DNA from 3 places in the Priestia veravalensis genome. Region 2 is predicted to be linked to each of the others. Evidence: riboswitches for the same ligand, from Rfam matches in the RefSeq annotation. Region 2 holds a riboswitch; each other region holds the start of a gene.
The links. A riboswitch is a leader RNA that binds a small molecule or an ion and turns the genes downstream of it on or off. The one in region 2 is predicted to bind thiamine pyrophosphate.
Positions count from the first base shown of each region.

Region 1 (3,269 bases), on a different contig from region 2:
GTATGTAATCTCCATTTTAAAATTTTGATGAAAGAAGTTGATGACTGGAATGATTCAATCAAACCCTGTTTTAATCATAATAGATGTACAAAAAGGTTTTGAACAAGATGCTTGGGGAACTCGTAATAATATTCATGCAGAAGATAATATGCTCACTCTTTTACAAGCTTGGAGGAGACAGCAGTTTCCGGTTATTCATGTCCAGCATGCTTCAAAAAGCGAAACATCTCCTCTTTTTCCAGGGACGGAAGGATTCCGTTTCAAAGAAGGTTTCGGTCCTGTTGGTGATGAATACTTAATTCGAAAGCATAAAAATAGCTGTTTTATAGGAACAGAACTGGATAACTATCTGAAGGAAAACGGATACGATACGCTTATACTAGTAGGTTTAACAACGAACCATTGCGTCTCTACAACGGCACGCATGGCAGGAAACTTAGGTTATCGCACTTACGTCATCCACGATGCAACTGCGTGTTTCAATCTGTTATCATATGACGGTGAAACAACTTTTGCAGCAGAAGATGTTCATCGCTTAAGCTTATCATCTCTTCACAATGAATTTGCAACGGTTACTTCAACATCCGAAGCCCTACGCGTACTGCAATCCTATCAATATATAAAATGAGGCCTGATGCTTTTGCATCAGGTTTTTTGTGTAGATTATTCTGACAAAAACAAGTACAATAGAAACATCATTTTGAAAAAGGAGCACGATACATCATGACAGTAATTAGAAAAGCTTTAGCAGAAGACTTACCTACAATGGTGGCTATTTATAATCAGTCAGTACGCCAAAGCGCAGCAACATTTGACTTAACTCCTGTAACAATTGGGCAACGTAAAAGCTGGTTTGAATCTCACGACCAAAGTCAACTGTTTCCACTGCTTGTTGCTGAACGAAATGGTGAAGTAGCTGGATACGCATCTTTGTCTTCCTACCGTGATAAAGAAGCATATATTCGAACAGTTGAACTCTCCGTTTATGTAGATGAAGCTCACCAAGGATTTGGAATTGGTAAAAGGTTAATGGAAGCTATTCTAGTACAAGCAAAAGAGTTAAATCATCACGTTGTTATTTCTGGTATTACAAAAGGAAACGATAAAAGTATTAAAATGCATGAACAGTTTGGATTTACCTTTTGTGGGGAATTTAAAGAAGTAGGATGGAAGTTCAATCAATGGCAAGATGTTCTGTTTTATCAACTGATTCTTTAAGTGAAATTAAATAGTATCTTGTTTGAGAATTATGTTATAATAGAAAGCGTTCTAATAATACATATCAACGTACCACAGGGGGAGCCTGAATGGCTGAGAGTGAACCAATTGTTCTGACCCTTTGAACCTGTTAGTTAATGCTAGCGTAGGGAGTGTGGAGCGTGCAGCTTGTGCTGCCTCCTGTGTTTGTCGTTGAATACTAATGATTTTACAACAGGAGTGAAAAGACGATGAACAAAGGAATGTCTTTACAAGCGAAAATTGAAGTGGCAATCTTTGCAGCTCTAGCAATGATAATTGATATATTGCCATCAATTACAATTGCACCTGCCGTGTCCATATCATTTTCCATGGTACCAATCTTCATTATTTGCTTTCGATGGGGATTTAAATCAGGCGTGGTAGCTGGATTTTTGTGGGGATTGCTACAAGTTGTCACGGGTACTGCTTATGTATTAACACCTCTACAAGCATTTATCGAATATTTTATTGCATTTGCATTCATTGGTCTAGCAGGGCTATTGTCTGGTGCTATTAAGCAGAACTTAGCTACTAACAATCGAACAAAAGCATTTACATTTATTATTTTAGCAATTGTTATCGGCAGCGTTGCTCGCTATTTTTGGCACTTTGTTGCAGGGATTATTTTTTGGGGCTCTTATGCGCCAAAAGGAGTATCTGCATTATGGTATTCATTTACGATGAACGGACTAGCAATGGTGGGATCCATGATTGCTTGCCTAATCATTTTAGCCGTATTAATTCCGTCTGCTGCAAGAGTGGTATTAAATCGCGCATCATAAATAAAAGGAATGAAACCTATAGGAGTAACATCCTATAGGTTTTTTGCGTTTTTAAACCAATTTACATGTTTTCAGTGTTTTTGTTCTTTTTATGAAAGGGTTGAGGGTTTTTTTGTAGAATGGTATACTAGGTCTGTTTGTTGGAAGAATATACATACCATTTTTTGTAGGAAGGAATCATGTTAATGAACAAACGTAATCTCCTTTACATGACGATTGCAACATCCCTTTTACTCGCAGGATGTCAGCAAAAAGCTCAAAAAGCAACTGAAGTCGATACGGACTTGATGATTGCAGGAGAGATAGAAAGTCATGATCAAGAAGCAAAGAAAGATGTTGTTGAAAACCAGTACAGATATGATATTTCAGATACAATAGATGAAAAAATAATCTCGCAGTTTATGAATAGCTACTTCAAGGCTTTACATGATGGAATCCTTCATAAATCAGCTAAGTCAATTCAGACATATATAATAGAAGATAGTGAGTTTTATAAACAGCAAGTAATGAAAATTGATAATTTTTCGGAGCAAGGAATTCGTCAAGAACTAAAGACGTTTCAAGTTGTGAACTGGTATGAAGCTGAGAAAAATCAAATAAATTTACAAACGTTTGAAGAGGTCACCATCCATCAACCTAATAAAAAGGATTATACAAAGAGTATTAATCAATTGTATACGCTAATAAGCGATCAAGGTACATTGCGAATTAAAAGCGTAGAGCCGTATACAATGGATAAAGCAGAAGAAACGAAGTCAAATGCACCAGCTATTACAAGAGCAGCTAGCTTAAATGAATATAACGGTAAATGGTCCACTGCCAATTCTGACTTAAAAGGTGCTCCAATCGTAGAGTTTTATGCTTCTTCTAGCTCAGAGGCTACGGTGAAGATTCATGCCTATAAGCCACCAAATTCAGTAGAAGTAGCTACAGTAGAAGCAGAAAACATAATTTTTAAACATAATCAAGCTGTTATTCATTACGATACGGACAATAATGGAAATAAAGGAACAATTGTCGTGACCCTAAAAGCAAATTCTCTTTTTGTTATTCATCATTTAGAAAAGGCTTCTGAGTCTAAATGGACGATTCCTGCAGGCGCATTTGAGCTGTCCACGTTTGAAAGTTAAACAAGATAAAAGAAAAAAGGGGGATTCAAATGGGAAATCTATATATCGTGGCCATAATTTGTTTCCTGTGGCTTGTGCTGTCAGCATGTAGTGAGACAAAGTCTGCTCCGGCTCCGAC
Region 1 covers NZ_KQ758628.1:83,028-86,296, forward strand. Annotated here, with positions in the region: gene AS180_RS02380 (cupin domain-containing protein) at 1-28, shown strand, start outside; gene AS180_RS02385 (cysteine hydrolase family protein) at 50-628, shown strand; gene AS180_RS02390 (GNAT family N-acetyltransferase) at 724-1,218, shown strand; TPP riboswitch at 1,286-1,388, shown strand; gene thiT (energy-coupled thiamine transporter ThiT) at 1,449-2,021, shown strand; gene AS180_RS02400 (TcaA NTF2-like domain-containing protein) at 2,207-3,151, shown strand; gene AS180_RS02405 (TcaA NTF2-like domain-containing protein) at 3,181-3,269, shown strand, end outside.
Region 1: linked by a shared signal. The riboswitch ahead of thiT (energy-coupled thiamine transporter ThiT) and the one ahead of tenA (thiaminase II) in region 2 are both predicted to bind thiamine pyrophosphate.

Region 2 (3,269 bases):
TATCATCCCGGAACCTTACGGAGTGACGCTCATTATTGCACCGTGGAACTACCCGTTTCAACTAGCTATTTCACCATTAATTGGCGCTATTGCAGCGGGCAATACAGCAATTATTAAGCCGTCGGAACTGACGCCTAATGTTTCAAGGGTAATGGAAGAATTGCTTGCCAAAACGTTTGACCCTTCGTTTGTTACAGTTATAGAAGGAGCTGTGGAAACGACTCAAATCTTATTGAAGCAACCGCTGGATTATATTTTCTTTACAGGAAGCGTCAACGTTGGAAAAGTCATTATGCAAGAAGCAGGAAAGCAGCTCATTCCAGTCACGTTAGAGCTAGGAGGTAAGAGCCCTTGTATTGTGCATAGAGATGCAAATGTTGAACTTGCGGCTAAGCGCATCATGTTTGGTAAAAGTATGAATGCTGGTCAAACATGCGTTGCTCCAGACTACTTGCTAGTTCATAAAGACGTAAAGGTTCAGCTTATTGCACAGCTACAGAAAGCGGTAACGCAGTTTTATGGCGAAGATGTACTCACAAGCGGGCGTTATGGCAGAATTGTCAGTGAGAGACACTTCGATCGTTTAATTGAGTTTTTACAAGATGGAAAAGTTGTAATTGGCGGTAATTATAATGAAGAAACGCTCCAGATTGCTCCAACCGTCTTAGACGAAGTAAAATGGGATTCAAGCGTTATGCAAGACGAAATTTTCGGTCCAATTTTACCTCTTATTGAATATGAAAGTGTAGATGAGGTCGTAAGTGCAGTTCATCAAAAAGCAAAGCCGCTAGCTCTATATTTGTTTTCAGAAAGTGAAGAGGTTCAGCAGCAAATTATTAACACGGTTTCATTTGGGGGAGGGTGCATTAACGATACGATTATGCACCTGGCAACGCCGCACCTGCCATTTGGAGGAGTTGGAGAGAGTGGAATCGGTCAATATCACGGTGAGGCAAGCTTTAAAACGTTTTCACACTTTAAAAGCGTGCTGAAGCAAACAACAAAGTTTGATTTTGCCTTTAAGTATCCGTCTGATAACCAAAGTCTAAAAACGATTAAAAAGTTTTTGAAATAACGTCAAACGAAAGGGCTTCTTTATAAGAAGCCCTGTTTGTTATGAGTGCACGATGGTTTGAGATAGAGGCCATTGCTCTTGTTTGTAGGCCATGTCCCAAAATAGATACTCAAGTTCGCAACTTTTGATAAAATGCTCTTTCATACGTCTACGTTCCTCAGCTGAAGCTTTTTCTGCTAACTCATCTAATTTGTCACAAAACCATTTTGTCGTTTCTTTCATTTCTCCATTGGTATAAAAGGAAATCCATTCGTAAAAAGGGTGATCCGGTGTTAAGTTCACTTCGCCTGCAATACGCTCGCCAATTTCAACGTATGTCCATGGACATGGCAGTAGCACAGCAATAATTTCACCTAGTGTCCCTGTATGTGCGACCGTCATCATGTGGCTAATATAATGATTTGCTGTTGGTGCTAAGGGCTGATGCTTCATATCTTCATAACGAATGCCAGCTACTTTACAAAAATTATTATGAGGATGGACTTCACTATGTAAAACAATTGAAATACCGTTATTAAACACTTCCATTTCATCACGGGTACTACATTTTGTTAACGCCGCACCGTATATGCGAACAAAAGCAGTTAAATATTCATAATCCTGTGACACATAATGAATTAAAGCTTCTTTTGGAACTTTTCCTTCCTTAATACCTGCAACAAATGGATGTTGAAAGATGGAATCGTAAATGTAAGCTGCTTCTTTGCGTAATTGAGCTGAAAATGACAATTGATATTCCTCCCTAATTGAATCCACAAGGAATGCACTTATAAATGTAGGCAATAACAAAAAAACACCCCATTATATGGAGTGGTAAAGACAGTTGTTGGTGTATTACACGACAACGCCGTACCACTTTCCTACGCTGGTATAAGCCAGATCAGGTTCAAAGGGATCAAGATTCCTTGTCTCAGCCAAACGGCACCCCTAGTGGATTCTTTCATTTTATTCTTATTCAATTTAACATAAAAAAAAGAATTATACAAAAGTTTAGAAAAAACGGTTCAAAAGTAATGGAAAGTAGTAGTTTGAATAGTGATATTTTAAAAAAATAAATGAGATAAATTACATATGAAACTAGTAACTAAACGATTGAAGTAGTTAATGAAAAAATGAGAAAATTGTCACGAATCTTGTCGGAATGTGCAAAGGCTGTGCTATCATGCTATAATAATTGTAAGTTCGTTACGTTTAAACAAGCTCAATTAAAGAATTAAGCTACAAATTGAAGAGGTATTTAGCTGAAGCTAAATGGCCTTTTCAGTTTGCCTAGTTTAATATAAATTAGTCCTGTCAATTTAGTAGGAATTATATTTTTTAAGGAGGTTGTTTAATGAATCTATCAGCATGGGATTTATTTGTGGATCTTGGTTTCATCTCACTGTTATTAGTGGCTGGTACCATTATTCGAGCAAAGGTCAGGTGGGTACAAAACTTATTTTTACCTGCGAGTATTATTGCCGGAATATTGGGTTTAGCATTAGGGCCAAACGGTATTGGCCTCATTCCATTCACTGATCAAATTGGAACTTATCCAGGTATTCTAATCGCGGTTATTTTTGGTGCAATTCCAATTGCAACTCAAAGTGTAAAGTTTAAAGAAATAGCGGGTCGCGTAGGTAGTATGTGGTCGTATTCTCAAATGATTATGCTAGCAATGTGGGGCGTCGGTTTACTATTTTCATTGCTGCTATTAAATAACGTTTGGGGAGATTTAAACTTAGGATTTGGCTTGTTATTAGCAGCAGGATTTATCGGTGGACATGGAACAGCGGCTGCTGTCGGAGATGCGTTTGCAAAGCAAGGATGGGAAGAAGGATTATCGCTAGCGATGACATCAGCAACAATTGGTGTTATTTGCTCAATCGTAGTAGGGTTGGCGTTCATTAAATATTATTCGAAAAAAGGTGAAACAAATTATCTTGCAAGATTTGAAGACTTACCACGAGAATTAAGAACAGGATTAATCCCCCCTGAAAAGCGCACTTCTACAAAAATGGATACGGTATCATCGATTGCTGTTGATCCACTTGTCTTACATGTGGCTTTAGTGACAATTATCGCATTAGGTGGCTACTATTTAAGTGAGCTAGGTCAAACGTTATTGCCTTCAGTAACAATACCGGCTTTTTCACTAGCTTTTCTTGTAGGTTTAGCTATTAAAGGTATTATGAAGAAAACGAATAGCGATCAG
Region 2 covers NZ_KQ758631.1:80,889-84,157, reverse strand. Annotated here, with positions in the region: gene AS180_RS04470 (aldehyde dehydrogenase) at 1-1,075, shown strand, start outside; gene tenA (thiaminase II) at 1,115-1,804, opposite strand; TPP riboswitch at 1,916-2,014, opposite strand; gene AS180_RS04460 (sodium/glutamate symporter) at 2,409-3,269, shown strand, end outside.

Region 3 (3,269 bases), on a different contig from region 2:
AACCTATAGTTCAAAATGTACCTTAATTATATAGGGGGTATTGTTTGCTCATCAACTGAAATAGAAAAGTTGAGCGTAAAGAAATGAAAAAATGCAAATGATATCCATATGTCGATGTGCTAGCTGAAATATACATTTGTAGCCCTACTCATAAGAACGTGATAGGATATTAACTAGAATTGAGATATAAAGGCGGTATGAAAGATGATTAAAGCAATTGTGTTTGACTTTGATGGATTAATTGTAGATACAGAATCAGTTTGGTATGAAGTATACTGCGATATGCTAGAACCTCGTGGCGTACATTTGAAAATTGAAGAGTTTGCGTCTTATATAGGAACGGATACTAAAGCGCTTTACGACTTTTTATATGAGCAGTTTGGTCGTGAATTAACGAAGGAAGAAATTGCAAAAGAGTCATTAAAGCGTCACCGAGAAAAAATGAAGCAGCTTGCAGCTCGTGAAGGCGTTCTTGAGTATTTAAAAGAAGCGAAAGAATTAGGACTGAAAATTGGTTTAGCTAGCAGTTCAGACCGTGCATGGGTTACGTCGTTTTTAAAGGAATTAGATCTCCTTGGTCATTTCGAAGTGATGCAAACGCGTGGCGACGTGGAAAAAGTTAAGCCAGATCCAGCTCTTTATAAGCAAACAGTTGAAAAGCTAGGCGTAAAACCTTCTGAAGCCATTGCTTTTGAAGACTCAGCCAACGGTGCAAAAGCTGCGATTGCTGCGGGTTTACAATGTGTAATTGTGCCGAATCGTCTCTCTGCACATTTGACGTTTGAAACGTATCACTTACGCATTGCCTCTATGAAAGAGAAGTCGTTGCAAGAAGTAATTGAACAGGTAAGTCATTAAAAAAGTGAAGCTAGCATTAGCTCCACTTTCTATGGTTCTAAGTGTATTTTTGGGAACGGAATACGAGGCGGTTGTATTACTGTCCAACTTGTCAAAAGAAGTAAGTATAGAAAAGGAGGGATTCTAAGCTGAATAGCTCGTCCCTAGTCTTCTATACTTGGTAGGCATCCGATAGAATTAAACATAACGCTATTGTGGCTTTGAAGGTCAAATTAGAATTCTGCAAATTGTATTGAACTATATAAGGTAGTGTGGTACAACTAATAGAGGTAATAATCAGATAGTTTTACAAAAAAATAGTCATTATCAAACCACTAGGGGTGCTTTTCAAAGCTGAGAGAGACGCTTGTCTTAACCCTTATAACCTGAACTAGGTAATACTAGCGTAGGAAAGAGGTATTGTGTGCTACATCTATGACTTTTACGTGATGTAAGAGGGATACATGTGTATATTCAAGCGCTTCTTTTCTATGAAAAGAAGCGCTTTTTTATGTGGTTTAGAAGGAGGGAATTGGTATGAATATTACGGATGTAGTAAAGCAAGTAGATGACAAACGAGATGAGCTTATTGAACTTTTGACCAAGCTCATATCTTACAAAACACCAGCACCACCTGCACGTAATACAAAAGAAGCGCAGAGCTATATTGCGCGGCTGTTGGAAAGCTATGGTTTTGAAACAGATATGTGGGACGTGTATCCAAATGATCCTAACGTTGTTGGAACATTAAAGGGAACAAATCGAAGTGGGTACCAGAGCTTGATTATTAATGGACATATTGATGTTGCAGCTGTTAACGAAGACGAAGGATGGGATGCTGATCCGTTTCAAGCGAGGTGCGGTGAAGAATTTATTACGGGGAGAGGCGCTGCCGATATGAAAGGCGGACTCGCTGGTGCGCTGTTTGCTATTAAGCTTCTACGTGAAGCTGGAGTGGAGTTTCCTGGTGATTTAGTGTTTCAGTCAGTTATCGGTGAAGAGGTTGGAGAGGCAGGTACCCTTGAATGCTGCAAGCGAGGATATAGCGCAGACTTTGCGGTTGTGGTTGATACAAGTGATTTGCAAATCCAAGGTCAAGGTGGAGTCATTACCGGGTGGATAACTGTGAAAAGTAAGCAAACATATCATGATGCCACAAGAAGACAAATGATTCATGCCGGCGGCGGTTTGTTGGGAGCCAGTGCAATTGAAAAAATGATGAAATTAATTGGTGCACTACAAGAGTTAGAGCGCCACTGGGCTGTTGTCAAAAGCTACCCTGGCTTTCCGCCTGGAACAAATACAATAAATCCAGCGGTTATTGAAGGTGGTCGCCACGCAGCGTTTATCGCAGATGAGTGCAGGCTGTGGGTGACCGTTCATTATTATCCAAATGAATCGTATGAAGAAGTAGCGAAAGAAGTAGAAGACCATCTGTTACAGGTTGCAAAAGCAGATCGGTGGCTAAGAGAAAATCTCCCAACGTTTAAGTGGGGAGGAACATCAATGATTGAAGATAGAGGTGAAATTTTCCCTGCATTTGAAGTAGATAGAAATCACCCAGCAGTTCACTCGTTAGTCAGTGCTCATAGAGAAGTGACAATGAAAGAAGCGAAAGTCAACGTTTCTCCAACGGTTACGGACGGTGGCTGGCTAGCTGATGCAGGTATAGCTACAGTTATTTATGGCCCAGGCGAATTAACGGAAGCACACGCTGTTAATGAAAAGCTGTCCGTTGATCAATTACTCGATTACACGAAAGTGATGGTTCAGTTTATTTATGAGTGGCTACATACAAAAAAGGAGAGTGCCTAATGAGATTCAGTGAACGTTTATATGAAAAAGTAAAGCCTATTTGGAAGCAAACGCATGAGTATCCCTTTGTAAAGGGGATGGGAGAAGGGACGTTAGAGCAAGAGAAGTTTCGCTTTTATATGGTACAAGATTACGTGTATTTAATTGATTATGCAAAGCTATTTGCACTTGGAGCAGTAAAAGCAACAGATGTTCAAACGATGGGGAAATTTGCAGCGTTATTACATTCAACGATCAACGAAGAGATGGAGCTACATAGACAATATGCAAAACGTTTTTTAATTACTCCTGAAGAACTAGAAACAGCAGAGCCCGCGCCAACAACGCTTGCTTACACGCACTATATGCTTCACGTTTCTCAAAACGGAACGCTAGCTGAGCTTGTTGCCGCACTGCTCCCGTGCATGTGGAGCTATTGGGAAATTGGCAAAGAGCTTTCCACTCAGCCTGGAGCAGCTCATGAGCTTTATAGTGAGTGGATTCACATGTACAGCTCAGCTGAATTTGGTGAGCTTGCGACTTGGTGCATCGATCTAATGGATCAGCTAGCAGAAGGAAAATCAGAAGCAGAGCTTAACAAGCTAGAAGAAATCTTTATTAATACGACGCGCTTTGAA
Region 3 covers NZ_KQ758637.1:64,642-67,910, forward strand. Annotated here, with positions in the region: gene AS180_RS07145 (HAD family hydrolase) at 205-858, shown strand; TPP riboswitch at 1,165-1,267, shown strand; gene AS180_RS07150 (acetylornithine deacetylase) at 1,375-2,652, shown strand; gene tenA (thiaminase II) at 2,652-3,269, shown strand, end outside.
Region 3: linked by a shared signal. The riboswitch ahead of AS180_RS07150 (acetylornithine deacetylase) and the one ahead of tenA (thiaminase II) in region 2 are both predicted to bind thiamine pyrophosphate.